DNA from 4 places in the Bradyrhizobium sp. B124 genome. Region 1 is predicted to be linked to each of the others. Evidence: predicted binding sites of a transcription regulator. Region 1 holds the regulator's gene; each other region holds the start of a gene.
What was found. Region 1 encodes LexA, which represses DNA repair genes until DNA is damaged. Its sites were predicted from a motif close to TGTTCNNNNTGTGTTCNG; they were not measured.

Region 1 (7,380 bases):
TCCTCGAAGGCTGGAATGCGATCTTCACCGGCGAGATGCCGGGGATTGCACCCCTGCTCGCCACCGCCGCCAGGCGGATGCCGCTCTACGCTTTCTCCAACACCAATCCGGCGCACGTTGCGCATTTCTCGGTCATCCATGCCGAGCTGCTCAGCCATTTCCGCAACGTTTTCCTGTCCTCGACGATCGGATTTCGGAAACCCGACGCCGAGGCCTACGATCATGTGGTAAAAGCCATCGGCGTGCCGGCGTCGCGGATCCTGTTCTTCGACGACCTGGCCGCCAACATCGAGGGCGCGCGGGCGCGTGGCCTTCATGCCATCCACGTGACATCGACGGATGACGTGGCGAGGGCTCTGACTGCACTTGGTATTGAACATTTGGATTGAAGGAGCTCCGAGCGTGGCCCTGATGCCGGTTGCCGATGCCCTGTCCGCCGTCCTCGCCGGCGCCGAACCGCTACCGGAGGAGATGGTCGCGCTCGATGCCGCCTACCACCGCACCCTGGCGCGCGACCTCGCCGCGCGGCGCACCCAGCCGCCGCAGCCGATGTCGGCGATGGACGGCTATGCCGTGCGCGCGGTCGACGCTGGTGATCTGAAGGCCCGGCTCAGGGTGATTGGCGAAGTCGCCGCCGGCCGGCCGTTCGAGCGCACGGTCGGCGCCGGCGAAGCGGTGCGGATCTTCACCGGCGGCGTGATCCCCCATGGCGCCGACGCCGTCATCATCCAGGAAGACACTGCCGTCGACGGCGACCACATCACGATCACCGAGCTAGCTGCCGCCGGACGGCATATCCGCCCGGCCGGCGTCGACTTCCGTGAAGGCGACGTGCTGCTCGATGCCGGCAGCCGCCTCTCCGATCGCGCGCTGTCGCTGGCGGCCGCCATGAACTATCCGGACCTCGCGGTGCACCGCCGTCCGAAGGTCGCGGTGCTGGCGACCGGCGACGAGCTGGTGATGCCGGGCTCGACGCCCGGCCCCGGCCAGATCGTCTATTCCAACGGCTATGCGCTGCGGGCGCTGGCGCGCGCCGAAGGCGCCGAGACCGTCGATCTCGGGATTGCCGCCGACACGGTGGAGGCCACCACCGCCGGCATCCGCCGGGCCCGAGAGACGGGTGCCGACATCCTGATCACGACCGGCGGCGCCTCGGTCGGCGACCACGACCTGGTCAAGCAGTCGCTGGAAGCCGAAGGCGTCGAGATGGCGTTCTGGCGGATCGCGATGCGGCCCGGCAAGCCGATGATGCATGGCCGGCTCGGCGCGATGCGGGTGATCGGCCTGCCCGGCAATCCGGTGTCCTCCTATGTCTGCGCCTTCCTGTTTCTGGTGCCGTTGATTCGGGCGCTGAGCGGCCGAAAAGCTGTTCATCATCGCCGCGAGAGCGCATTGCTCGGCCGCGACATCGCCGCCAACGACCAGCGCGAGGACTATCTGCGCGCCCGCCTCGAGGAGCGCGAGGACGGCACGCTGATCGCAACGCCTGTCATGCAGCAGGACTCGTCGCTGCTCGGGAATCTCGCTGCGGCACGGGCACTTCTCGTGCGTCCGCCGTTTGCGCCCGCCGCCGCCAAAGGCAGCGAATGCGAGATCCTGACACTGCCCAAGTGACAGCGCAGACCGCATCGCTTGTGCGCTCGCCGGATGCGTTCACCGGAAATTAAGTGGTTGCGGAACACATATCGAACATATAGTGTCCGTTCATGATTTGTTTCGAGTACTGGTGTGTACAAATGGGAGGCCGCGAGGGAGCGCTTGTGACGAGCACCGTGCTCCTGAGGTCTGGCCCCGCCTGAAAAGTCTCGGAATCGAACGACGCTACCAACCGGGGGAATACTCGAGATGCTCACGCGCAAACAGTACGAACTTCTGCGTTTCATCAATGAACGTCTGAAGGAGGCCGGCGTACCGCCCTCGTTCGACGAGATGAAGGATGCGCTCGACCTGCGCTCGAAGTCCGGAATCCACCGCCTGATCACTGCGCTGGAGGAGCGCGGCTTCATCCGCCGCCTGCCCAACCGCGCCCGCGCCATCGAAGTCATCAAGCTGCCCGAACTCTCGGCCGGCGGCGGCAACGGCCGCCGCGGCTTCACGCCGAGCGTGATCGAAGGCACCCTCGGCAAGCGCACCAGCACGCCGCCGATCGCCGAGGACGACGGCAACCGTCCGGTCGCGGTCCCCGTGATGGGCCGGATCGCCGCCGGTACGCCGATCGAGGCGCTGCAGACCCGCAGCCACACCATCAGCGTACCGCCCGACATGCTCGGCGCCGGCGAGCACTATGCGCTGGAAGTGCGCGGCGACTCGATGGTCGACGCCGGCATCCTCGACGGCGACATGGCGCTGATCCAGCGCAACGACGTCGCCAACACCGGCGACATCGTGGTGGCACTGATCGACGAGGAGGAAGCCACCCTGAAGCGCTTCCGCCGCCGCGGCGCGTCGATCGCTCTGGAGCCGGCCAACACCGCCTATGAAGTGCGCATCCTGCCGCCGAACCGGGTCCGCATCCAGGGCAAGCTGATCGGCCTCTATCGCAAATACTGAATTTCAAATACTTGCGGCGGCGGGGAACGAGCAACACATCGGATCGTTCTTTGAAAGATAGCGTAACGTGCAGCCTGCCCGACGCGCTCCGATACCTCTCGCGCAGCGTCGCGTGTTTGTGATCAGGGCGTTTCGTCGACCAGTCGTACAATCGCCCAGAAACGAGGAGACACTCGTTCGCTATCGTCCACTCTGGTAGAGGCCCTATGCCTCAAGGAGAGGCACGGGTCGCTACCTCGAACAGAGGAGCCATCCGATGTGTGACTATAGTCTGCACGCCGTGGCGTCGCGCCCCGCCATTGTTGGAGAGACGCTGATCACCACGACTTTCCGCGGCACGTCGACCCGCGGCTTTGCTTCGGAGACCGACCCCACTGTCGCGGTCTGCATGCTGCCGGGCACCGAGCTCGCTTTCGCCGAGAACGTTCGCTACGACAGCCGGTGGATCTGGACCAAGACGATGAACTTCCGCGTCGGCGTGTTCAACGAAGTCGAGCCCGACGTTCCCGATCGCCATCATGACGCGGTCGAATTCCCCGACGGCAGCCATGTGCTGGTGACCCAGCTCGTCGAGGGACAACGCGTCAGCGTGCTGCAATTGCCGGCGCTGCATCCGCCGGTCGAGCAGAAGCCGAAGGTTGTGGAGCGGCGGCCCTCTGCATTTGCGTCGCTGTTTTTGGGTTGAACGCATCGCCGCCGCGGAATGAGCTGTTCGGCGGCGGATGACCTAAGCGATTTCGAGCGACCCCGGACGCCGGGTTCCGGGGCGCAGCTGGAGAATTGCGTCGGCGCGCGCCTTGGCGCATCATCGGGCACGGAGGACGTGCGTGGTGGTCGACAAGGTCACATGGCAAAAGGCTGGACGCGTCACGGAGCCGGGCCGCTACATGTTCCGGTTCGGCTGGCTGACGGTGACGGCTGACGACCTGAAGGTCTGGGAGCGATTCCCCGAGGCTTCCTTCACCCTCGTCAAGAAGCCCGACGCTGGCCCTGACTCCGACGAATACCATCTCGGCCTGTTCGAGTTGCCGACCGGCCCCTCACCCGACAACGGCTAATCTTCGCCCTGCAAATCGGTCTCGGCCGGCGTCGCATCGACGACGGGCCGCGGCGCGCTGGCGGGTGCGCGCAACGTCGTCTCAACCTCACCGTCGCCGGGAACCGCCGGCGACCACGGCCGGTCGATCCCGCCGGGCTTGACCGCATCGATGGCATAGCCGTCCCTGATGCGCCGCAGCACCAGCGCGCCGTGGCGCCGCAACCGCTCGGCATCGATCACCGAAGCCGCGCAGCCCCGCGGTGCCGGCCGCGCGGTCACGATCAGCGCCGCACGCTCGCAATCATCGGCCAGCGCCTCCGGCCGTGTCGCCAGCGCGACGAAGGCGCCGCCGGGCCCCTGCGTCACGCAGCCGCTCGGATCGCAGGAGACACCCTCGCCGAGCGAGGAATCCGTGGCAGTCCGCGCGTCAGCATCCGCCGCCAGCCACTCCTTGACCAGAAATGCGTCCTTCGCGCTGTGCATCAGATGCAGCCGCCCGTCGCCGCCCCGCACCGCGACGTTGCGGCCGTCGGCGGAGACCAGCACGTCCGGCTGCGGCACCCACAGCGCCCAGACCGAGGCCACCACCAACAGCACCGCCCCCGACCAGCGCAGCGGCGTGCGCAAAAGCCCGAGCAGGATGAGGCCGGCGCTTGCCACGACCACCGGCCCGATTCCGAACGCCGCCATCCGGCCGACCGCGCCTGGGAGCGCTGCGACCCATTGCGTCACCAGGATCATCCAATCGATGCCGAACCCCATGATTGCCCAGAACACGCCGTCGAAGCCGAACGGCATGGCGAGCAGCCCGAGCAGGCCGGCCGGCATCACGACCGCCGACACCACCGGCATCGCCGCGAGGTTCGCCAGCAGCCCGTAGGGCGTCACGCGGTGGAAATGGAATGCGGCGTAGGGTGTGGTCGCGAGCCCCGCCACCAGCGAGGCCAGCATCAGCATCGTGAGCTCACGCCCGCCCCACAGCGCGACGCGCGCGGTCGCCGAATGATCGGGCGACGCCAGCAGGTTCGGCAGCCCGATCTGCACCAGCGCCACCAGCCCGAGCGTCGCCGCAAACGACATCTGGAAGCTCGGATGCACCAGTGCTTCGGGCGCGATCGCGAGCACGATCAGCGCCGCCACCGCCAGCGTGCGGAAGGTGATCGCGCGGCGGTCGACGATCACGGCGATCAGCACCACGGCCGTCATGAAGAACGATCGCTGGGTCGCGACCTCCGCCCCCGACAGCAGCAGGTAGAACGCCGCCGCGACGAGCGCGGCCGCCGCCGCCCATTTCTTGATCGGGTGCCCGGCCGTCAGCGCCGGAAACAGCGCAAGCAGCGCACGGATCGTGAAGAACACGACACCCGCGACCACGGCCATGTGGTAGCCGGATATCGACAGCACATGGCCGAGCCCCGAGATGAACATCGCGTCGTTGACCGGCGTCGTGATCGCATCGCGCCGGCCGGTGAGTAGTGCAGTTGCGATCGCGCGCTGATCCCCGTCCAGCGTGGTGCGGATGCGCGCGTCGATGGCATCGCGCAGCCACTGCATGAATGCGGCATAGCGCAACGCAGGGCCACCAGTTGCCGGCGGCTCCCTGGTCTTCACCGCGCCCATCACGAAACCGGATGCGCCGATACCCTGGAAATAGAGGTCGCGGCCGAAATCATAGGAGCCCGGACGCTGCGGCCCGAGCGGCGGCATCAGCCGCGCCTTCAATTCGACGAAGCTGCCGACCTCGGGCGCGGTGCCCTTCTTCACCGAGAGCCTGACGCGCTCGAGTTTTGGCACCTCGCGCTGGCTTTCCATCGACACGACGCGCAGCACGAAGCGGTCCGTCTTCTCCCTGACGTCGCGCGTCTCGACAAAGCCGGTCAGCGCCACGGAATATATCGGCCGCGCCAACACGCCATGGGCGATCCGCGCGGTCTTCCATGTCGCCGTCGCAAATCCCGCCGCGACCGCAGCCAGCATCACGACGGCGGGAAACACCCGGCGCCGCCGCAGCAGCAGTGCCAGCAAGCAGAGCGCGATGGCGACGGTCGCCGCGACCGAGAGCCGCGGCTCGTGCTCGGCCGCAAAATAGAATGCAATGCCGGAGCCGAACGCCACCGGCACCCACGGCAACAGCCGCCCGGCCCCCGTCTCCGCACGCGCCCATTGCCGCAATGTCTCGACGAGAGGACGCCAGATGCTGGCGCGCACCGGAATATAGCCGCCGGCCGGCGCAGCCGTGCGCGGCGGCCACGTCCCCGCGTAGCCACGTCTGCCGCCCGGCGTCGTGCCCTGTTCCGCCATTCCGCTCGCGATCCCTGCCGGGCGGCAGGCTAGCGGATGCCGCAGTCACCCGACTAGCGGAACGGAACCGAAACACGCAACCGAAGGCTGTGGCCTACGAGGACAATTGGACACTCGTTGGGCGACGAGCGCCCCAAAGCCGCGCGCCTAGATCAGCGGCGTCTGCGACGAGACGTGGTGGCAGGCGATCTTCCAGTCGCCGTCCTCGCGCGCGATCACCCAGGTGATCTTGACGGCGAGCGAGGGCGCATCGCCGTCAAGGAAAAAGGACGCGATAGCAGCCATGTTGACGAGATCGGCATTCACCCGTTCGGTCCTGATATCGCTGAACTGTACGCGCGGCGCGTGCCAGCGTGGCAGGCCATCAAAGTAGGCTTTGACCCCCTCGCGGCCGCGATAGAGCATCGGGTTCGAGCCGAAGAAGAACGCGTGCTGCGAGTAGAGCGCAGCAAGCGTATCCGCATCGAGCATGCCGAAACCCGCGGACCATCTGGCGATGATGGCGGAGACGATGTCTTCGGCTTCGTCAGGCATCGATCGCCTCCGTCTGTTGTCCGCGCCGGGTTGCACTAACCCTTGCCGCCGACTTCCTTGGCGAAGGTGTCGCGCAGGCCGATGGTGCGGTTGAACACCAGCCTGTCCGGCGTCGAATCCGCATCGCGCACGAAATAGCCCTGCCGCTCGAACTGCATCACGTCGGGCGAATTGCTCTCGGCGATCGCAGGCTCGACCCGCGCATCGCTCAGCACTTCGAGCGACTGCGGGTTGAGGTCGGCGGCGAAATCGGCGGCGTTCGGGCTCGGGTTGGCGAACAGCTGATTGTAGATGCGGATTTCCGCCGGCTTCGACTGCGCCGCCGGCAACCAGTGCATCGTCGCCTTCACCTTGCGGCCGTCGGGTGCGTTACCGCCCTTGGTCGCGGGATCATACGTCGCGCGCAGCTCGACGATCTCGCCAGCGGCGTTCTTCACGACGCTGGTGCACTTGATGAAGTAGGCATAGCGCAGCCGCACCTCATTGCCCGGCGAGAGGCGGAAGAACTTCTTCGGCGGGTTCTCCATGAAGTCGTCGCGCTCGATATAGAGCTCGCGGCCGAAGGCGACCTTGCGGGTGCCGGCGTCCGGATTGTCGGGATGGTTGATCGCCTCGATCTCCTCGACCTGGCCTTCCGGATAGTTCTCGATCACCACCTTGAGCGGCCGCAGCACCGCCATGCGGCGCAGCGACGTGCGGTTCAGCTCCTCGCGGATGCAGAATTCGAGCATGCCGACATCGACCACGCTGTTGGCCTTGGCGACGCCGATACGCTTGATGAACTCGCGCACCGCAGCCGGCGGCACACCGCGCCGCTTCAGGCCGGCGATGGTCGGCATCCGCGGGTCGTCCCAGCCCGAGACGTGGCCGTCGCGGACGAGCTGGGTCAGCACACGCTTGGACAGCAGCGTGTAGGTCAAATTGAGCCGCGCCATTTCGTATTGGCGCGGCTTCGA
Region 2 (7,380 bases), 1.1 Mb from region 1:
CCTTAACGCTCAGCAATCGCAGTCGAATTCCTCAAGGGCCTAGCTTTGTTCCACGAACTTGTCGCCATTTTGCCCCGCCTCGTTCCCCGGTGTCTCATTCTGTTCATATATCTTACTAGGTAACACAGGCGTCATTTGTTCGTGGTCTGTTTCGCCGACACTTCGCGATGCAGTCGATCACGCCAAACCCGAGCATTGCCCGCAGGTGCCGGTAGAGCGTCAGTCAAAGCCTGCTTTATGCGTTCGGCCTGCTCCTTCGTCAGCTTCTCGGCAAAGCGGCCACCTTTTTCGAGCTGCGCCGGCCCCTTGAGTTCTCGATCATAAACCATCCAGTCGGTGCTTCCTTTCCGAACGAGGAATCTAGCTTGCTCAGGCGCGGTGAAATTCAACGATACCTCCCAATCAATTCAGTCCGCCGATCTCAAAAAAACACAGCCGGGGACGGTCTATTCCTAAACCGGGACACTGAAATTCCCAGCATCGCCTAGACTGCAAGGCCTATGCCGATACACCCCCGTTTCCGCGGAACCATGCCGCGGCGTGCGGTATGGCAATGACCCTGAGGTAGTTGATCTCCGCCGTTGCGCCTTGCATGACGCAGAGCCAGACAGTTCTCACAGCTCGGCCTTCCACTCTGCGGGTTCCGCTCGCTGTCACTCGCTCATCCGAGGTATCGCGCGGGCGACGAAGCCCACTTCGCCCGTATGGAGCCGTCTCTTCGACTTTACGAAGGGAACCGTGCCAACGAAGAGCGCCCGCGATGCGACATGCGCGCGACGTGATCAGAATAAAGGCCGCGGGTTAGCCGAGCCGCCCGATCGCGCGGCGCTGTTCTGGAAGCGCGCTACATCGTCCCGCATCGCTTCGCGCGCTGGGCGAGGTGCCGCTCACCGACCGCCGCCGATTCCAAGTCATTCCTTGAGATCAGGTTCAAGAGGCCGCCGTCCCAGCGCCAGCGGCCTATCCGTTACTCCCTGTCATGAAGGTGGCTTCGCAGATTAGCGCGCTGACCACGGCCATGCCGACGGTTGCGGCTTGTTCGCTTGCGGGCGCGCCGCATTCGGCGCCCGCTTATGCGTCTGGGTGACATTGGTCGGCGGCCGCGGACGCGGCACTGGTATTTCGGAGGTTATCTTTGGTTGTTCTGACGACGGCTTGGGCTCGTCAGGCTCTGCCTTTGGCGCCGAAGCGTTGGCGATCAGACTGGCCAGTTGTTCCTGGCTTGCGTTGAGCCGCTCGGTCATCGTCTTGCTGTCCTGCGCCATCTGAATCTGGGCAGCCTTGATCTGGCCGATGACATCGTTGTTGCGTGCTGTTTCCACCTGACTCGCCTTGAGTTGGCTTGCCACGCTTTCATTGTCGCGGACCAGTTGTTCTTGCCTCAGTTGCAGCTGTTCGACCGCCTGCCTTAAGGCAGCGAGATCGCGCGCCATCGGTTGGAGCTGCTGTGCAATATCCGGGGAAGGTACGACGGCAGTCGACGCAATGTCTTTCGGCCCGGCTTGTGTCAGAGGTGTGGGGTTTGAGGGGGATACGACCGGCGTACCAACGGAGGACCACCACCAAGTACCCCCAACAATGGATGCCAGCACAACAAAACCGATGGCGGCCGGATAGCGCCAATCTTCCAATCGATGAATCATTGCTCGCAACGTTCGAGGCACTTTCGTGCTGGTCGTTGGACTCAACGGACTGACTCCCGCTTCACGTGCGAAGTCCGAAAGCTGCTCCTCCAAGCTCGAGAGCCGCTCTTCCGCAACCTTGTTATCCAGCGTGGAGTCCATTTGGTGCTCCGCAACAAACAAAATGCAATCCGACCGAGAGCAGAACCAATGGCCGACTGAACGGTCCATTCAAGTGCGCAAATGGGAAAGCGGGTAGCGTACCGCAGCCTAGGCGAGCAGGGAAGCGGCTCGACGCGCTTGAGCTCGCTCGGACTGCAAGGGCATTAGTCCGACGCTGAACGGCTTGCCGCCTCGGTCAGTGCCCCCGGCTGGAAACCCTCCTGGCAAGGTTTCCATGCCAGGCCACGAACTGTCTCCGGCAAACTACCGCTCGCGCCCTAGCAACACAATGGAACGTCTTAGGGCCCGGTGCCGCTATTCTACGGGAAATCGTTCCCGAACCAGTTCGGATGCGATGTCTGCCGATCGTCCTATGCTAGGGAGCTCCGCCGCACCGGTGCCAGGCTCCGCTGGCACGCGACTGTCGTGGGCGTTTCCTAGCGGGATCGCTGCTCGTCAAACACACTGCGCAAGCAAATAGCTGAGAGGCGCGTGGCCATAACCATCTTCAGCCGCCCCTAACAAACGTCCACTCGGGAACTTCAAACGGTAGGCCACGGGCCGACGGATAATGGGAATAACCTCCGAGGAGATCGAGCGCGGCCACTGCCGAGTGATAGGACCCAAAATCCTCCTCTTCGAAGAAGAAGTGAAATCGCCCGTTCAGCGGCACGATGCGAAACGTGCCGCCCTTGGAGCGGAATTCCCAATAGCCTGAGGTCATTGCCGCCGCCAGACGCGCCGACGACCGGTCCTTGCGGCCTCGAGCGTGCAAACGATCAACCTAACGTCATGGCCAATGTGGAAGCCTTTGAATGTCATATGAGGAGCGCCTTCGAATCGGGCTGATTCTACAGCGGAAAGACATTGTCAGCCAAAGCGCCGACCGACTTATCCATCGACTTTCAGAGCGGGCGGCTAACAGCGCGACAAATCGTCAATCGGTTGAAGCGCGGAATATTACGGGAGTAATGCAGGTCGTGGGCTGACAGCGGGAACTTGTGACATAGTGGATAAGCTACCCTGCGCGTTGGACAGACGCGTCGCGGTCGACCGGCTCATAAGACTGCCACCATCAATCAGGCACCCATTTGATGGAAGCCGGATCTGCCGGCCGCGTGGTCGTGTAAGTCACCAGGTCGTATCCTCGCTCGACGACGAGATCGGCAACTTCGATGAAGCCTTCGTTGTTCTCGTCCTTCGAGCTATGCAGCGTCACATCGCTCATGGACACATCCTGGCTTGTCAGGGACAGCCTGATCATTCCCTGATGGTCTCGAATTGGCCTGCAGATCGGAATGAGCCGCGCCTCGAAGTTTGTCGGGTGATAGGGTTTGAGACGCAGGTTCTTGTGGAAGGTTCTGTCTCCCTCGATCGACAGCACGCTCTTGCAGGCTGCCGAGTTCACCATGAGGCCGCGGATGGATGAATCCGACCCGATGTGGATCGGATACGTCTCGCCGCGTGCCAGCCGGACCCCCGAAAACGCGATCAGCCTCGACGAATACTCCACCGGTGCGCCCGCAATTTGATCTTTGAGCGGCACGCGTTCGTAAGCCGTGAATGCAAACGTGCGTTTGCACTTTGCAGTCTTGGCCGTCCTTATCTTAGTCAAGAAATTGCCAAGGTGCGTCGCTATCACGCCCGACAAGAACTCGGCTGGATGACTGCCATCTGCATAGAGTTCCTTCGCGTCTACGCTCTTGGACTTGACGACCGCGGCAATGACATCTCTTACATCAAGATAGTACCAGTCCTGCTTCTGGCAGACGGAAATGCAGGCAGAGATGATCGTTCTTGATGCGTTGATGTCGCTCACCGGTATGCAGACAAAAACCGGCTCGCAATTGGCGCGTTTGGCGGAATGCCCAATCCACTCGACCCACCTCACAACATCGTAGTAATCGATCGCATTGGCGGAAAGCAGCGAAAAATCGATCACGCATGTATCGACAATGCAAAACTCCGAGCCTTTGAAGAAGTCGCCCTGGGCGAAGTACGGACCGAGCAAGGACGGAGATGCACCGATCCTTCCTGCCGATTTCACTTCAATTGTGTCATCGGCGTCCAGAAACTTCTGGAAAAAGCCTGCCTTCAGGATGCTGTTTGACTGTCCCAGGATCGAAATGCTCAGCGACATCAGATTGACTGCCCTCAGATGGAACCGCGCAATGACATCGAAAATGCACGATGAAGAACCCCGCAACACCGCGTCAATCGTCTATGTCGCGGCGACGTTATCAATTGTCGCGGCGTTCTGTCTACCATCGGCGGGACGCGCGCAAAGCTCGCGAGCTGCATGCGACAAAACCGATACGCAATTCGCCGTAACCGCCGCGATGCCGGACAATGCCGACGCCTTGCGCAAATATGAGAGAAATGTGTCGGGCCTGTCCGGCGATGTCTCGACGGTCTTGCTTGGTGACTCGCTGGTTGAGGCGTGGCCGAGGGAACTATCAGCCTCGCTCGGCGCCGGGCCGGTGGCCAACCTCGGCGTCGGACGCGACAGGATTCAGAACACGCTCTGGTTCATCGAACACGAACGCGAGCGGCTGCGAAAAATCAGGCCGAAGTCCATCATCGTGCTGGTCGGGACCAACAACATCTATCTCGATAAGCCGTGCGGAGTGATGGAATCCTACCAAAAGCTGTTTGACGAGATCAGGTCGCTTTGGCCGAACGGCAAGATTTTCTCCATCCAGATTCTTCCGCGAGGCGAGCAGATGAAGGGTGCGGCCGAGAATATTGGATCTGTCAATGCCGAACTCAGCAGAAGGAGCCGGGAACTCGGAATCAGAACGATCGACGCCTCCGACATCGCATGCGGACGAACAACGCCGTGTGCCAATTACAAGAGCGATCTCCTGCACCTGACGCCATCCGGATACGAAGCCCTGACCAGGATCGCAAAGCAAGGCATTGGTTCATCGTAGGCTGCGCGGGAGCCATCAATGACGCTGAGGTGCGACCTGGTCTGCTAGCTCAGCATCGAGATGATCGATTGCAGCTGATCGGATGCCGACGCCACGAGCCCGTCGAACGACGTCTGGCCGTGCGCCGCCGCCCGCAAGATGCATTCTGCAACGGCCGCCTTGAGACCGAACACGGATTGATCGGCCGGCACGCTTGCCATCACCGTCTCCAGCGCGTCGCGCATCGTCTGGATCAGTTCGGAGCTGAATTTCATGGCTATCCTCCGCGTGCTCAGGATAGACCGGGCGCGCCACGCCACCACTCACAAGCCCGCGATTCCGGATTGCCTTTTCTTAATGCAATGACAAGCCGATGAATCGGCGAAGCGCTAGAGCTCCTTCTCGGCCAGCTTGCGGAAATCGTCGGGCACCGAACGAACGACCTCCAGCGCCGCCGAACCGTATCCGATCGCATCCCAGCCAAAACGATCGCGGACCTTGTCGATGGCACAGTCCGCGGCCCAGCGGGCCATCCCGATCGGACTTCCAGGGCGAAGCGCTTGATCGGCCAGTCCGAGCGGGAGCTCGAGCGCAAGATCCCAGTTCTCCTCGAGATGTGACACCGAGATTGCCAGCAACGAAATGATTTTCTCGCTTGGGTGGTCAGCAAGCGTGGCGCGCACCAGCTTCTCGGCGAGGCTGGCGAGGATCACCGTCGTGCACACGGGCGCATCGAGCGTCATCGAGCGCGTCACCGATTTCAGGCCGGCGAAGCGAACGCGCACCGTCACGGTTCGTCCAGGCCGGGATTTCGCCCGGAGCCGCGTGGCGACGCGGTCGGCGAGATGAAGCAGCGTCGGCCGAATGACCTGCTCGATCGCGGGCTTTCGGCCAAGCGCCGATTGTGCTCCTGCCGATCGCGCGCGCCGATGCGGGGTGAGTTGTCGCGGATCGCGATTCCAGGCCAGCGCGGCGAGTTTCTCGCCCGCCGCCGGACCGAGCAGCCGCGTCAGCGACCGCTCCGACAATTTGGCGAGTTGACCGATCGTCGAGACGCCGATCGCGTCCAGTCGTGTCCTGGTGACCGGCCCTACTCCCCACATCAATTCGACCGGCAGTTCGTGTAGGAATCGGAGCTCGGCGTCGGGATCGACGACGACAAGTCCATCGGGCTTTGCGACCTGCGAGGCGATCTTCGCCAGATGCTTGGTGCGGGCGACGCCCACCGAGATCGCAAGGCCGAGCTCAGTGCGCACGCGCCGCCGGATCGCCGCGGCTATTTCGGCGGGCGTTCCGAACAGATGCGTGCAGCCTGCAACGTCAGCAAACGCCTCGTCGATCGAAATGCGCTCGACGAGCGGCGTGAAGTCGCCGATCACCTTGATGGCTGCGTCACCCAGCCTTTGGTAATCGCTGAAGTGGCCGCCGACGAAGATCAGTTGCGGGCAGAGCCGGCGAGCTTCCCGTCCCGACATGCCGCCGTACACCCCGAAGTCCTTGGCCTCATAGGACGCGGCAAGCACAACCCCGCCTCCGACGGCGATCGGCTTGCCTCGCAGCGACGGCTCAAGCAGCTGCTCGACCGACGCGTAAAACGCATCCAGGTCCGCGTGAAGGATGGTGGCTGCGGCTGCCATCTCAACCCGTTCATCCCTGACCTGACCAAAACTGCTCGTCCTTGGACGCTACGATAGTTAAAAGAACAAAACAAGAACAAATTCAACTCCAGTCGACCAGGAATGGCCGCCGGTGCTGGCGATCTCCCGGCGAACGTTGGGCGCGCTGTGGTGCCAAGCATCGATGCGGGCTGCCGATCGCTGTCGAAGCAATCACCGCGAGGCGGTTGAGAGGTCGCTCGACGTCCACGGGCGTTCTCTGCCGAGGACGAGCGCGATTGCGCGCAGCTCTCGCGTCCCGCTGCGCCAGCTCGCTCATGAGCCGGCGTTGTTTGACGAACAGGCTTTTTCGGATAGAGATCAAGGCATGACCGACCACTCTCATCAGGTGGACTTCCAGGCTGCGGCCTCGCTTTACAAATGGCCTTCTCTCGGCAATTCCAGGCGAGAGGATCGCGCGCCCTATATGATCGTCAACGGAACGCTCGACCAATGCATCCGGGACTTCATGGGCAAGCCCGAGAAGACCCGGCATCTCTACGAGATCCGGACCACGTCGCAGCCTCCCCTCGTGCCGGATGTGCTGTCGCCCGAGCACGTGATCGAGCTCTCCAGGCTTCGCGAGTTCCTCTGAGGCGCTTCAGCGGACGTGACCCTGACGCGTCTCGTTCGCAGGCAGACTTATCCATCTGTCGTGCGCCGGAAGGCGCATTGTTTGCCTCTCGGGGAGCCGCTACACTTGCCTGACTCTCCGAGTGACGGACGTCCGCGCCGGCATGATTGATCCGCTTCGGCCTCGTCTGCGGTTCGCACATCGCCGGCACGGGAGCGGAGCGGCTGCACGACCGGTTGCCGGGGCATCGAGAGGCGCCACATGAGGTTCAATCTGGCGATCTTGAGCGTGCTGGCCGCAAGACCCGAGCAACGGATTCCGCTTGAAGAGGTCAGCCGCGAAGTCAAGCGCATGATCGCCGCGGGCGATGCAGCCACGAAGCTGAAGCGATCGTCGGAGCTAGGCGACGCCGACGTCTTCCAATCCGGATGGGCTTCGATCAATGAGGCCGGGCT
Region 3 (7,380 bases), 340 kb from region 1:
CGGTGCTGCCGGGACCTTGCGCCGATGGGTGAGAAGACTGGAACGTAGGAAGAACGGCCGACAATTTCCAGTGCTGAGTCGCGTCCATCAACGGATAGTTTGCCTGATGGCAGCAGCCGTCAGCAGGGTCCGGTTCCGCCAGAGCCTTTTTTGACGCGTTTTCTTTTACGCGAACCGGGATCCACTTCGCTCGAAAACGCTCCGACGGAAAAAGGCCGGCGCGAGGCCGGCCTTTCCGTGTGATCTGATCGCAGATCGAACTTAGTACTTGGCTTAGTACTTGGCGACGATCGGGCCGCCGAAGTGATAGTTCACGCCGAACTGGACGCTGTGCAGGTTGAGGTCGGGGGAAGGCACGCCGAAGTAGGTCTCGCTGCCGAGGCTGCGATACAGGTACTCGCCCTTGACCGACCACTGCGGCGCGATGAACGCCTCGATGCCGGCGCCGACGGTCCAGCCGGAGTGGAAGTTGCTCTGCGAAGCGGTCACGCCGAGCGCGCTGACGCTGATCTTGTTGTCGACCCAGGCGTAGCCGCCGGTGCCGTAGAACAGCACCTTGTCGACGGCGAAGCCGATGCGGCCGCGCGCGGTGCCGAGCGCGTCGACCTTGCTCTTCACAGTGACGCCGAGCGTGCTGGCCGAAGCGTCGACGTCAGCCCAGGCGCCGTCGGCCTCGAGGCCGTACACGATGTTGCTGGTCTGCCAGTTGTAGCCGATGGTGCCGCCGGCGAAGCCGCCTTCCATCTTCGGGTTGCCGGATTCCTCGCTGGCATAGCCACCGAAGCCGCCGATGTAGAAGCCGGTCCAGTTGTAGATCGCGGCCGGCGGCGGAGCCTTCACGTAAGGCGCGCGGGCCGCCATATCGGCGGCCATTGCCGGTGCAATTGCGCTGAGGGCAAACATGCCGGCCGATGCCAGCAAAGCATTCCTGATTTTCAAAGTCCCAGTCCCATTTTCTCGTTGTCCCTTCAAACATTGAAGGGAACGTCACAGCAGTGTCGTGTGACGATCAGGTGTTTCTACATAGAAATCTTGGAAGTTGTGTATCCGTGAAACCACAATGCACGGAAAATGGCCCGCACGAGGCGCGCGCTTGCACGCAACGAAAAAGCCGGCGCAAGGCCGGCTCCTGTGTTCGCTGTGCAGATGCGCCGCGCGGCCGCCGGTAGCTCAGTATTTTGCTGATACGACCGGGCTCGCCGCCTTGAAGTGGTAATTGATGCCGAGCTTGACGGTGTGGAACGTGTCCTTCCACTCCGAGCGATCGTTGATCGCGGGCGTGTACTGGATCGGCGCGACCTTGCCGAGATCGATGTAGTTGTACTCGAGCTTGGCCGACCAGTTGGCGGCGAACATGTATTCGACGCCGGCGCCGGCGGTCCATCCCCAGCGCGTGTCGCTGGCCGAGACCGAGGGTGGCGCGAGCCCTGCATTGTAGCGATGCAGGATGTCGCCGACCGCGGCGCCGCCGTTGACGAACCACAGCTGCGGCGGAGCGCACCGACCACACAAACAAGCCGACCAGGCAAACAAAAAGGCCGGCGCGAGGCCGGCCTTTCGTCTGGATCAAATCCGTGTCGCGCGATCAGTAGCGCGCAACCACCGGGCCACCCCACTTGTAGTTCACGCGGACGGTGACGAGGTCGACGTCCTGGCGATCGCGGATGCTGCTGAACAGCGCGCCGGTCGGGGTGGTGAGGTTGTAGGTCTTGTCCTGCATGAACAGGTGGTCGTATTCGACACCAGCGGTCCAGTTCGGCGCGAAGCCGACTTCGATGCCGGCGCCGATGGTGCCGCCCCAGCGAGTGTCGCTCGCGCGACCGGCAAGTACGCCGGTCGGCATGAAGTAGGTGCTGAAGCGGTTGTCGGTCAACGCCGCACCGCCCTTGGCGTACAGCAGCACGTTGTTGACGGCGTAGCCGATCTGGCCGGTGAACAGGCCGAACGCGTCGATCTTGCTCTGGTTGGTGAACAGACCCGGGAAGATCGCGCTGTTGTTGCTGCCCTTCAGGTCGGCCCAGTCGCCCTGCGCTTCAAGGCCGAACACCCAGGTGCCAGCCTGCCAGCGATAGCCGATCTGGCCACCGGCAACGCCGCCGGTCGCATCATGGCAACCATCCGAGCCGATGAAGATGCCGCCCGGGACCTGGTCCCAGCAATTGTGGCTCGAGCCCCAGCCGCCGTTGGCGCCGATGTAGAAGCCGCTCCAGTCATAGACGGCAGCAATCATCGGCGGCGCCTTGGTGTAGGGGCGCGCCGCGAGATCGGCAGCCGCGGCGGGCGCGGCAAACGCAACTAGAGCAACCGTACCGAGCAAAAACTTCTTCATAATCAAACCCCAGCTCCCCAATCGGCTTCCAAAGGTCCCGAAGCGCGATCTCAGACGCGAGCGCCCATCTGATGGGTGGTAGCTATACGCTGATTCAACCGCAAACGCCGTCTCCCAAATGCAACACTCGCGGAAGAAGCTATCTGCAAGTCAAGGCTTTGATTTAACTTGCATTTTTGTAAGGCGTCGGAGCCCGCTGGTGACTGGGAGCGAAATCGGCAGCCACGCCATGGCCATCGGCCGCTTCTACGGCTGGTTGTGGCGAACAAAACTGGAACAGCGTCGGCTGCGGTGCTATATCTCGATAATCGTGGATAACCGCGCGACGGCGAGGGCATCGAGCCGGCACCGGCCGTATAGGTCATTCGCGACGCCTGCAAGTAAGTGGCGATGGTTGAGAGTGGCTGCCGATGTCCGGCGCCCGGTTTTTGAGTGGAGATGATGCGATGGCAGGAAGCGTGAACAAGGTGATCCTGGTTGGAAACCTCGGCAAGGATCCGGAGATCCGGCGGACGCAGGACGGCCGTCCGATCGCAAATCTTTCCATCGCCACCTCGGAGACCTGGCGCGACAAGGGCACCGGCGAGCGCAAGGAAAAGACCGAGTGGCACCGCGTCGTGATCTTCAACGAAGGCCTCTGCAAGGTCGCCGAGCAGTATCTGAAGAAGGGCGCCAAGGTGTACATCGAGGGTCAGTTGCAGACCCGCAAATGGACCGACCAGAGCGGCGTCGAGAAGTACTCGACCGAGGTCGTGCTGCAGGGCTTCAACTCCAACCTCACCATGCTCGACGGGCGGAGCGGCGGAGGCGGCAGCTTCGCCGATGATGGCGGCGGCAGCGATTTCGGCTCGTCCGGTCCGGTCAGCTCGGCGCCGCGCCGAGCGGTCGCCGCCGGCGGCGGCAGCCGCAACAGCGACATGGACGACGACATCCCGTTCTGATGTTCGTTCGCAAAACGGCCTACGGGGCGGGCTCGTCCGGCTCGTCTCGTGTGGTCGGTGCGGCCTGAGCAATGAAGCGACCGACACGATTTTCAAGCATCCGGACCAAGACCGGATCCATGAACTCATAGTCGTCGGGAATGTCGAGACAGATGACGCGCTTGTTGTTCAGGTGAGACCGAAACCGGCTCCTGAGCTTGTTGCGATGGGTCTTCTCCATCACAAAAATGATGTCGGCCCAATCGATCTGTTCGGAGGACAGCAGGACGCTTGCACCGGACGAGATGCCAGCCGAGTCCGTCTCGACGCCAGGCCACGTCGAAAAGACCTGCTCTGCAGTAGGACTGCGCAGACGGTTGGCGCTGCAGACGAATAGGACGTTGGTCATGTGCTGTCGAAGCCAACTTGAGTGCGGGCATCTTTGCGTGAGGTTGGTCGGAATAGGTACGGAAGCAGCGCTTTCTGGGCAACTGGTTGGCCGAAGCTTTGACTATTCCGTCGGTCGGCGTTTCCGTGAAGGTCATTTCCCGGAGTGGCGCTGCGGCTTGCCGCGATAATTTTCTCATGTGAATTATGAGGATAACTATCTAACCTACCGCCGTAGCGTGCTTATCTGATGGCAACTAGCGCGAGTTCCCCAGACTTTGACACAGGCTAATGTGAATGATATTTACATTGGCCTGCGGCAAGCGACGTCTGGTCGTGAGCTTCACTCGAGGGCTGCCATCATGAGCCTCGCGCCATTGCTCGACGCTGCGCCTGCGATCCCGCTCCATGCCTTTGCCGCGATGGCTGCCTTCGTGCTCGGCTCCATCCAGCTCGCCGCACCGAAAGGCACGCTGCCGCACCGGACGCTGGGCTGGATCTGGGTGATCCTGATGCTGGTGGTCGCCGGGAGCTCGTTCTGGATCCATCAGATCAAGCTGGTGGGCCCGTGGAGCCCGATCCACCTGCTGTCGATCTTCTCGCTGGTCATGCTGGTGCTCGGCGTGACGGCCGCGCGGAGCCACAATGTCCGCCGCCACAAGTTCACGATGATCGGCATTTTCTTCGGCGCGCTGGTCATTGCCGGGCTGTTCACCTTCATGCCCGGGCGGATCATGCACGCGGTGATTTTCGGCCAATAATCGGACGATCAGGGCGTTGCGAAGGCCGGTTCCACCAGGTCTTCGCGACCTCGCAACCGCCGGGCAAAGCGGGCGCGTCGCAAATCTGCAATGCGGCCGGTAAGTGCATGAAAAAACGAAGGGAAAAACGGCTTGCCGGAGCCGCGCAAGGGTGGTTATCAGGCCCTCGATGGTCTATATGATTCCCCAGCAGAACTGACCGGATTTCCCCTTTGTCCGAACCCGAAGACGACAAGCCCGGCGAGCCGCCGGTGCCCTCAGATATTCGTCCCGTTTCCATTCTCGACGAGATGAAGAAGTCCTACCTCGATTACGCGATGAGCGTGATCGTGTCCCGTGCGTTGCCCGATGCGCGCGACGGGCTCAAGCCGGTGCACCGGCGCATCCTCTATTCGATGCATGAGCAGGGACACACGCCGGACAAGAAATACGTCAAGTCCGCGCGCGTCGTCGGCGACGTGATCGGTAAATATCATCCGCATGGCGACCAGTCGATTTACGACGCGATGGTCCGCATGGCGCAGGACTTCTCGCTGCGGGTGCCGCTGATCGACGGCCAGGGCAATTTCGGCTCGGTCGACGGCGATCCGCCGGCGGCCTATCGATATACCGAGGCACGGCTGACCAAGGCGGCGCTTGCCGTTCTGGCCGACATCGACATGGACACCGTCGATTTCCAGCCGAACTACGACAACTCCGAGAAAGAGCCGGTGGTTCTGCCGGCCCGCTTCCCGAACCTCCTGGTCAATGGCGCCGGCGGCATCGCCGTCGGCATGGCAACCAACATCCCGCCGCACAACCTCGGCGAGGTCGTCGACGCCTGCGTGGCGCTGATCGACAATCCGGCGCTCACGATCGACGAGTTGATCGATATCATTCCCGGACCGGACTTCCCGACCGGCGGCATCATCCTGGGCCGCCAGGGCATCCGCTCGGCCTACCATCTCGGCCGCGGCTCGATCGTGATGCGCGGCAAGGTGGCGATCGACACCATCAGGAAGGATCGCGAAGCGATCATCATCACCGAGATTCCCTATCAGGTGAACAAGGCGACGATGGTCGAGCGCATCGCCGATCTCGTGAAAGAGAAGAAGATCGAGGGCATCGGGGACCTGCGCGACGAGTCCGATCGTGACGGCTATCGCGTCGTCATCGAGCTGAAGCGCGAAGCGGTGCCCGACGTGGTGCTGAACCAGCTCTACCGGTTCACGCCGCTGCAGACCAATTTCCCGGCCAACATCCTGGCGCTGGATTCCGGCCGTCCGCAGACGATGAATCTGAAGGACCTGCTCACCATCTTCGTCGCATTCCGCGAGCAGGTGGTGACCCGGCGGACCAAGTTCCTGCTCGGCAAGGCCCGCGATCGCGCCCACATTTTGGTCGGCCTTGCGATCGCGGTCGCCAACATCGATGAGATGATCCGTGTCATCCGAACCTCGCCCGATCCGAACACCGCGCGCGAGGCCCTGATGTCGCGCGACTGGCCGGCGCGCGACGTCGAGGCGATGATCACGCTGATCGACGATCCCCGGCATCGCATCAACGATGACGGCACGCTCCGGCTGTCGATGGAGCAGGCCAGGGCCATCCTCGATCTCCGGCTGCAGCGCCTGACCGCGCTGGGGCGGGACGAAATATCCGAGGAGCTCGACAAGCTCGCGGCCGAGATCGCCGATTATCTCGACATCCTGCGCTCGCGTGCCCGCGTGCAGGGCATCGTCAAGACCGAGCTCGCCGAGGTGAAGCAGCAGTTCGCAACCCCGCGCAAGACCGTGATCATCGAGCAGGAAGGCGAGGTCGAGGACGAGGACCTGATCCAGCGCGAGGACATGGTCGTCACCGTGTCGCATGCGGGCTACGTCAAGCGCGTGCCGCTGTCGACCTACCGGGCGCAGCGCCGCGGCGGCAAGGGCCGCGCCGGCATGCAGACCCGCGACGAGGATTTCGTCTCGCGGCTGTTCGTGGCCTCCACCCACACGCCGGTGCTGTTCTTCTCGTCGCGCGGCCAGGTCTACAAGGAGAAGGTCTGGCGGCTGCCGATGGCAGCTCCAAACGCGCGCGGCAAGGCGCTGATCAACATCCTGCCGCTGGAGCAGGGCGAGCGCATCACCACGATCATGCCGCTGCCGGAGGATGAATCCTCCTGGGGCAATCTCGACGTGATGTTCGCGACCACCAGCGGCACCGTTCGCCGCAACAAGCTGTCTGACTTCGTCGACGTCCGCCGCTCCGGCATCATCGCCATGAAGCTCGGAGAAGGTGAGGCGATCGTCGACGTGCAGATCTGCACCGAGCGCGACGACGTGCTGCTGACCGCCGCCGGCGGGCAGTGCATCCGCTTCCCGGTCACCGATGTGCGCGTCTTCACCGGCCGTACCTCGATGGGCGTGCGCGGTATCGCGCTGGCCGAGGCCGACAAGCTGATCTCGCTGGCGATCCTGCGCCATGTCGAGACCACCTCGGACGAGCGCTCAGCCTACCTGAAGATGCGTCGCGCGGTGGCTGGCGAGGCGACGGCCGAGGAGCCCGCGGATGCCGAGGGCGAGGAGACGACGAACGCGATCCAGCTGTCGCAGGAGCGCTACGCCGAGCTGTCGGCGGCCGAGCAGGTGGTGCTCACCGTCTCCGTGAATGGCTTCGGCAAGCGGACCTCGTCCTACGAGTACCGCACCACCGGCCGTGGCGGCAAAGGCATCGTCGCGATGAGCGTCAACAACCGCAACGGCAATCTGGTGGCGTCGTTCCCGGTCGAGGACGCCGACCAGATCATGCTGGTCACCGACAAGGGGCAGCTGATCCGCTGCCCGGTGGCCGACATCCGCGTCGCCGGCCGCTCGACCCAGGGCGTGATCGTGTTCGATACCGCCGAGGACGAGCATGTCGTCTCGGTCGAGCACATTCCGGAGGAAGAGAACGGCGCGAACGGGAACGGCGAGTAGGGCCGTTCCCGAGCGTGGTTCGTTGCGTGCGGCTCGAGGTTGGG
Region 4 (7,380 bases), 3.4 Mb from region 1:
GACCAGACCCTGTCGGTGCAGCTCGGCCGCCAGATCAGCCGTCCGTTCTGGATCGACACCGTCGGCAAGTCCAACCTGGTCGAGATCCGCGTTTCGCTCGACGATTCGGTGATGCGGATCTTCGCCCAGCGCAGCGCGGCCTACGCCTCCAACTCGGAGATCTTCATCTTCTGGATGGTCGGCACCTCGTCGATCCTGCTGATCGTCGCCGTGCTGTTCCTGCGCAATCAGATCAAGCCGATCCTGCGGCTCGCCGACGCCGCCGAAAGCTTCGGCAAGGGCCGCGAGGCGCCAAACTTCCGGCCGCGCGGCGCGCGCGAGGTGCGACGCGCGGCACAGGCCTTCATCGAGATGAAGGCGCGCGTCGAGCGTTCGATCGAGCAGCGCACCGCGATGCTCGCCGGCGTGTCGCATGATTTGCGCACCATCCTGACGCGCTTCAAGCTCGAACTCGCCTTGATCGGCGAAGGCCCCGAGATCGACGCGATGCGCAAGGACGTCGACGAGATGTCGATGATGCTGGAGGACTACCTTGCCTTCGCGCGCGGCGATTCCGGCGAGGTCGCGCAGCCGACCGACATGGCGATGGCGCTGGAGGAATTGCGCAGTGACGCCGAACGTCACGGCCACACCGCGACCGTCGCATTCCACGGCCTGCCCGTCGTCACGGTGAAGCCGGCCTCGTTCAAGCGCTGCCTCGCCAACCTCGTTTCCAACGCGGCGCGCCACGCCAACACGATCTCGATCACCGGCCAGCGCGACCATCGCTATCTCAACATCACGGTCGACGACGACGGCCCCGGCATCCCCGCCGACATGCGCGAGGAAGTGTTCAAGCCCTTCCTGCGGCTCGACGACGCCCGCAACCAGGACGAAGGCGGCAGCGGCCTCGGACTTGCGATCGCGCGCGACATCGCCCGCTCGCATGGCGGCGACATCATGCTCGGCGAAAGCCCGATGGGCGGCCTGCGCGCGGCGGTGCGGATACCGGTATAGCTACCAGCGGTAAGACAGGGTGCCGATCACCTGACGCCGTTCGCCGGCATAGCAGTAGCCGGACTGGCAGGTCTGGTAGCGCGTGTCGAACAGATTGGTCGCGTTCAAGCGCGCGGTGGCGCCGAGCAATCGCCGATCCAGCTTGCCGAGATCGTAGTCGATCACGGCATCGAACAACGTTCTCGCCGCATTCTGGAACGTATTCTGGTCGTTGCCGAAGTTGGTCCCGATATAACGGACACCGAGGCCAAGCCCGAGCCCTTCGACGGGGACGCCGGACTGGAACGTGTATTTGCCGAAGGCGGCGAAGGAATTCCTCGGAATGCCGGAGAGCTCGTTGCCGGTCGTATCCGGGTTGCCCTGCGTGATCACGACGTTGAGATGGGTGTAGGCGGCAGTGAAATCAAATCCCTGCTTGAGCGCCAGCTTCGCCTCGAGCTCCACGCCCTTCGATTCGACCTGCCCGGTTGCCGCCTGGAACGCCATGTTGCTCGGATCGGTGCGCAGCACATTGTCCTGCGTGATGTCGAACACCGCGGCGGTCAACAGCACCGGCACCTGCGGCATCTGATACTTGATGCCGATTTCCTTCTGCTCGCCGGTGGTCGGCTTGAACGGCGATCCCGATGCGTCGACGCCGACCTGCGGGGCGAATGCCGTCGCGTAGCTGACATAAGGCGCAATGCCGTTGTCGAAGACGTAAGCGAGGCCCGCGCGGCCCGTGAAGGCGGTCGCCTTCTGCGTTGACGGCATGCCGTCCAGGCCTGCGGTCGTCGTCTGCGGGACCCAGCTCTGGCGGCCATTGAGCGTCAGGATGAAGCCGCCGAGCCTGGCCTGCTCCTGCGCATAGACCCCTACCTCGTCGGTCGACTGCTTGTTGAAGATCGAGAATGCCGGCGACGCGATCGCCTGGGCACCGTAGTTCATCGTCAGGAGATTGAGATCGGGAGCCGGCCCGTAGCCGATCTTGTCGTTGTAGTAGGAGTGGCCGTAGTCGACGCCGAACAGCGCCGTGTTCTTGATCGCGCCGAGCATGAACTTGGCTTCGGCCTGATTGTCGAGCGTCACGGTATTGAAGCTATCCAGGATCCGCCAGGCGGAGCGCGACGCGAGATTGGTGCTGCTGTCGATGGAGTCGATCTGGGTGTATTTCGCGTCGGTGTCGACCTGATAGAAGCGGAAGCTCTGCCGCACCGTCCAGACGTCGTCGACATTGTGCTCGAACGCGTAACCGATGCGATATTGCTTCTGATCCATGGCGCTGAAGGCCGGATCATTCGAGTAGATGTTGGTCAATCGTCCGTCGGGCGCGCGGAAGTTGCCGATGCTCGCGGCGGTTCGGCTGCTTTGATACTCGCTGAGGATCGTGAAGGACGTATCGACGTCCGGCCGCCAGGTCAGCGCAGGCGCGATATAGGCGCGATCGTCGTCGTTGCCGGGATACCAGGTCTTCGCGTCACGGAGCAAACCCGTCAGCCGGTAGTACAGCTGATCGCTGCCGGGCACCGGACCACCGACATCGAAGCTGCCCTGGTAACGGTCGTAGGTGCCACCCTGCAGCTGTATCTCACCGAATGTGGTCAACGGCGGCCGCTTGGTGGTGACGTCCACGATGCCGCCCGGAGAGCCAAGGCCGTAAAGACCCGAGGCCGGGCCACGGAGGATCGACACGCTGTCGAGACCGTAAGGTTCGATCTTGGGAATGGCGAAGTTGCCGCCGCCCTGGCGCAGGCCGTCGCGATAGATCCCAGTATAGGTCGCATCGAAGCCGCGGATGTAGAAACTATCGAACCGGGGATCATAGCCGAACGCGGTGGTCGTGACGCCGGGCGTGTAATTGACGGCGTCCTTAAGCGTCTGAACGTTACGATCCCTGAGCTCCTTTTGCGTGACCACCGAAAGCGACTGCGGCGTCTCGATCAGCGCGGTGTTGGTCTTGGTGCCGGCCGTGCTGCCGGTCGCAACGTAGCCGGTCGTCGTACCGATCGTGCCGGCCGCGCCTTGCGACCGCGGAGCCTGGTTCTGAGCGGGCGCCGCAGCAGTGCGGCGTCGGCTCACCACGGTGGTGCGCGAAGACCTGGTGTTCCGACTTGAAGCGACGGCGCTACGCTTCCTTGCAGCGCCAGGTTCATCCACGGTTACGGCTGGAAGCACGCTGACATTGTTCTGCGGAGAGCTCGCTTGTGCCTGAGCGCTGGCGACGTTTGCATCCATCGGCACAAGCATGACCGAACCGAGAAACGCTGCGTTGATCGCAGCCGTTGATGCAAGCAAGCTGCGCTTGCTCCGCGACGAAGCCATTCCCACCAAGCAATCCCACATTTCCCCAGGCCGATCGAGCCGCGTGCTCGTCATTGAGCGGGCTCGATTGGGGCGGACTTCTATCGACGGGATGCGCGAAATTCCACACGCGCAAAATAGAATCCATTGAAGCGCGCGATGCACGACACTGGAACGATTCAAGATGCGCGACACTGGAGCGATTCAAAAAGACATGTTGTCGCAGCAAGCTTTTCAGCACGAGGAATTCGCTGCACGTCCTCGCTCTCTCAGAGAGTCTCACGTGCGAGGCACGCAGCGATCATTCAATGATGTTGATGTCGCCCCGCAATGCCGTCGTGCATTGGGCGCGGCCGCGACCAACACCGGACATCATGTTTGACATCCAATCCATTGAAGGTGAGAGGCCGCCGTGCGCCGAGACGCGCGCTTGACGTCAACGGTCGGCGACAATGGTTAAGCGAATACGCCTACGTGACGGAGTTGGCGCACACGGTCCAACGGCATCATTGCAAGAAAGGTCGCCAGAACGCACGCCCGATGACAGGCAGCGCAAAACCGCTTGGCAATCTTGTCACGGGCTGCTCGCAATGATGGTGGTGCAAAACGGCACGTCCTCTCAACATGAAAGAGGACGTGCTCAGGGCGCGCGGCGACAATCGAAGGCGCTGCGCCTACTTCTGCTTGGGCAGGAGGCCCTTCAGCTTTTCCATATCCTTGACGTTCATCTTCATGCCGCCGGGCATGATGATGTCACCGGGCTTCTGGTCGCTCTTGCAGGCGCCGAGCCATTTCGCCTCGATGGTCATCGTGGTGTCGCGGGAGCCGGCCGCGCCGCCCTCCGCGTGCGAGCTGCTCTTGACCGTGTAGGCGGAATTGAAATCGCCGACGATCTCGGCATGGCTCTTCATCGACATGCCGGCGACGCTGCACACGCTGTCGCTGACATAGCCGGTCGCGGTCTTCTGGATGTCCTGCTTGGAGCAGACTTCCTTGGCCATCGGCGAGGCCGCCGCGCTCATCTCCTTGTCGGTGGTCTCGTCGGTGCAGTGCTGCATGGTGATTTCGGGCATCGGCCCGCCGGTGCGCACCATCTTCATCTCCCACAGACCCGCCTTGCGGGTCGGCAGGTCGAGGGCGCTCGCAGCACCGGTGGACAGGACAAGGCAAACAGCAGAACCAAGCAAGGCAAGCTGTCGGGTCATGCGGTGAGCTCCCGGCTGAACGATCGAAGGATTTGGAGCGCGCTCAGTAGAGCGTGCGCACCGGCCTCTGGGCCGAACCATAGGGTACCCAGCGGCAGGCAAAGGAGATGTAGCCGCCCGGATAGCGCTGCATCGCAAGGAACTTGACCACCTTGCCGTAGGAAGCGCAGTGATCGACGGCGAGCTGCCGCGCGTCGGTCTGGGCCGCCAGCGAATAGGCGATGATACCGCCGGTATCATTGCCCTTGAACGGCGGCACCGGCTGCATCCAGTCGGCTTGCGCCGGACCAACGGCCAGCATCCCGCTAACGGCAACCAGGCACGCGGCCAATTTCGTTCGCATCGCAGACTCCATTTCGCTGGCGACCAACATAGAGTGCGCCGGCGACCATGGAAAGAACGAGCCGGCTGCTGGAGGTGGACTTCTCCGCAGGTGTTGCCGCGCTGCACTTGACCTTGCCGGGGCTTCACGGCACCGTTCGCCGCATCTGATCATCGGGTGGATTCCCATGCGCAACCTGTTCAACTCCCGCAATAAACTCAACCATAAGCTCGGCCTCGGCGCCGCGCTCGTGGTCGGCCTTCTGGCGTTCGGGGGCACGGCTCAGGCCGCCAATCCGTTCGAACTGAATTTCGGCCTATCCGGCCCGCGCTATGACGGCAATGTGGCCCCCTGCGAACGGGCGCTGCCGGTCATCAGCTCACAATTCCAGGAAAAGGAAGCCACCTTCTGGAATTCGCCGCTCGTGATCACCGGTTTCAACCGGATTCACGAAACCGCCTTCCGCCCCTGGCAGTCAGACAATATTCCGCGCCGCTATTGCTCGGGCGACGCGATGCTGAGCGACGGCAAGGTGCGCAAGGTGCACTATTCGATCATCGAGGACGGCGGTTTTGCCGGCGTCAGCGACTGGATCAGCATCGCTCCGGGCGTCGAATGGTGCGTCGCCGGGCTCGACCGCAACTGGGCCTATAACCCGTCCTGCAAGGCCGCCCGGCCCTGATCTCCGACCAGTTCGGTCAAAACGGAAGCCGCCGCCATCCAGCCGGCGGCTTTTTGTTCTTGAAATGTTCTAGCGGCCTGCTAGGCTCTGAATGGTCGCGTGAGGGGAGCGTTTGATGCCTCGGTTGGTCACAATTTCCCGATTTCTGATTTCAGTTGCCTTTGTTCTGTGTGGTGCGATGGGGGCCTCGGCCCAGGATCGCCGGCAGAATGCGCCCGGCGAGTTCGATTTCTATGTGCTGTCGCTGTCGTGGTCGCCCTCGTTCTGCGAGGCGGCGAGCGAGCGCGGCAACAACGGCCGCGGCACGCAGGCGCAATGCGGCGGACGGCCATACTCATTCGTGGTGCACGGGCTGTGGCCACAATATGAGCGGGGCTTTCCGGAATACTGCCAGCGCCCTTCGCCCCGCCTCGCCCGCAACATCATGACCTCGATGCTCGACCTGATGCCGGCGCCCGGGCTGATCTACAACGAGTGGGACAAGCACGGCACCTGCTCCGGCCTCGGCGAACGGGCCTATTTCGAAGCCATCCGCAAGGCCCGCGCCGCGGTGAAGATCCCCGAGGAATTCCTGCAATTGACGGAGCCGAAGACGATCGCGCCCGACGAGCTGGAGACGGCGTTCATCAAGGCCAATCCGGGGCTCAGCAACTCCGCGATCTCGGTGACCTGCGACAGCAAGCGGCTCAGCGAGGTGCGGATCTGCCTCAGCAAGGATCTGCAATTCCGTTCCTGCGAGGAAATCGATCGCCGCGCCTGCCGCCGCGATCAGGTGCTGATGCCGCCGGTTCGCGGCGGCTGAAGTCTCGTCCGCGTCACGGCCGCGCAAACGCGCGTTGTCGCGCCGAGTGTCCCGGCCATGGACGCCATCACGAAACTAACGAGATAAGGCATAGATGCCCGGGACAGGCCGGGCATGACGCAGTACAACATGCGCACCCTCTGGAGCGCAGCGTCATCGCATGAACTATCGTCACGCCTTTCATGCCGGCAGCTTTGCCGACGTCATCAAGCACATCGTGCTGGTGCGCATGCTCACCTACCTGCAGGAGAAGCAGGCGCCGTTCCGCGTCATCGACACCCATGCCGGCGCCGGCCTGTATGATTTGACGTCGAGCGAAGCGCAGCGCGGCGGCGAATGGCTGACCGGCATCGCGCGACTGATGCAGGCGCGGCTGTCCGACAAGGCGTTGCCGCTGATCGCGCCCTATCTCGACATCGTCAGAGCATTCAACCCGCGAGGCGAGCTGAAAGCCTATCCCGGCTCGCCGTTGATCGCGCGGGCGCTGCTGCGTCCGCAAGACCGTATGACGGCCTGCGAGATCGAGCCCGTTGCGCGCAAGCAATTGATCGATGCATTGCGACGCGATGTGCAGGCGCGCGTCGTCGATCTCGACGGCTGGGTGGCGCTGCCCGCATTCGTGCCGCCGAACGAACGGCGCGGCCTGGTGCTGATCGATCCGCCTTTCGAAGCGAAGGACGAGTTCGAGCGGCTGGCGAGTGCCTTCACCGAAGCGTTTGCGAAGTGGCCGACCGGCACGTATCTTTTGTGGTACCCCGTAAAAACCCGGAGAGCTACCGACGAGCTCGCGCGCAGCGTGGCTGCAGCAACAGCGAGCAGTCGGCCCGCGGGCAAATGCTTGCGTTTGGAATTCAGTGTGGCGCCGCAAGAAACCGGCGCAGGCCTCGTTTCCACCGGCCTTTTGATAGTGAATCCGCCGTGGACGCTGGCGGGCGAGCTGAAGATCATCTTGTCCGAACTCGAGAGACCGCTTGGTCAAGGCGGCGCCGGACGCTTCAGACTCGAAACGCCTAAACCTTGATCGGTAGCACCCACTGAAAAGTTCTATTTGAGCATAGGCAACGCGCGCGGAACCGTATTATGCTCATCCTGT

Region 2: a site for LexA is predicted at 6,395-6,412, ahead of dinB (DNA polymerase IV). Genes of this name have one in related genera too.
Region 3: a site for LexA is predicted at 2,591-2,608, ahead of AAFG13_RS04080 (single-stranded DNA-binding protein). Genes of this name have one in related genera too.
Region 4: a site for LexA is predicted at 5,540-5,557, ahead of AAFG13_RS33305 (ribonuclease T2). Genes of this name have one in related genera too.

Annotation. Positions count from the first base shown of each region.
Region 1 covers NZ_CP152413.1:1,224,470-1,231,849, forward strand. Annotated here, with positions in the region: gene AAFG13_RS05630 (HAD family phosphatase) at 1-389, shown strand, start outside; gene glp (gephyrin-like molybdotransferase Glp) at 403-1,614, shown strand; gene lexA (transcriptional repressor LexA) at 1,846-2,550, shown strand; gene AAFG13_RS05645 (hypothetical protein) at 2,807-3,235, shown strand; gene AAFG13_RS05650 (hypothetical protein) at 3,381-3,608, shown strand; gene AAFG13_RS05655 (ComEC/Rec2 family competence protein) at 3,605-5,890, opposite strand; gene AAFG13_RS05660 (nuclear transport factor 2 family protein) at 6,038-6,424, opposite strand; gene AAFG13_RS05665 (glutamine--tRNA ligase/YqeY domain fusion protein) at 6,460-7,380, opposite strand, start outside.
Region 2 covers NZ_CP152413.1:83,677-91,056, reverse strand. Annotated here, with positions in the region: gene AAFG13_RS00335 (hypothetical protein) at 132-389, opposite strand; gene AAFG13_RS00330 (hypothetical protein) at 999-1,784, opposite strand; gene AAFG13_RS00325 (hypothetical protein) at 2,293-2,508, opposite strand; gene AAFG13_RS00320 (hypothetical protein) at 2,860-3,924, opposite strand; gene AAFG13_RS00315 (GDSL-type esterase/lipase family protein) at 3,911-4,717, shown strand; gene AAFG13_RS00310 (hypothetical protein) at 4,762-4,971, opposite strand; gene dinB (DNA polymerase IV) at 5,086-6,333, opposite strand; gene AAFG13_RS00300 (hypothetical protein) at 6,680-6,946, shown strand; gene AAFG13_RS00295 (hypothetical protein) at 7,208-7,380, shown strand, end outside.
Region 3 covers NZ_CP152413.1:880,298-887,677, forward strand. Annotated here, with positions in the region: gene AAFG13_RS04065 (outer membrane beta-barrel protein) at 274-933, opposite strand; partial or broken gene AAFG13_RS04070 (outer membrane beta-barrel protein) at 1,171-1,497, opposite strand; gene AAFG13_RS04075 (outer membrane beta-barrel protein) at 1,586-2,329, opposite strand; gene AAFG13_RS04080 (single-stranded DNA-binding protein) at 2,776-3,270, shown strand; gene AAFG13_RS04085 (low molecular weight protein tyrosine phosphatase family protein) at 3,290-3,658, opposite strand; gene AAFG13_RS04090 (DUF2306 domain-containing protein) at 3,999-4,397, shown strand; gene gyrA (DNA gyrase subunit A) at 4,610-7,336, shown strand.
Region 4 covers NZ_CP152413.1:6,985,793-6,993,172, reverse strand. Annotated here, with positions in the region: gene AAFG13_RS33330 (ATP-binding protein) at 1-996, shown strand, start outside; gene AAFG13_RS33325 (TonB-dependent siderophore receptor) at 997-3,054, opposite strand; gene AAFG13_RS33320 (DUF3617 family protein) at 3,951-4,481, opposite strand; gene AAFG13_RS33315 (hypothetical protein) at 4,525-4,824, opposite strand; gene AAFG13_RS33310 (hypothetical protein) at 4,991-5,485, shown strand; gene AAFG13_RS33305 (ribonuclease T2) at 5,664-6,287, shown strand; gene rlmJ (23S rRNA (adenine(2030)-N(6))-methyltransferase RlmJ) at 6,448-7,308, shown strand.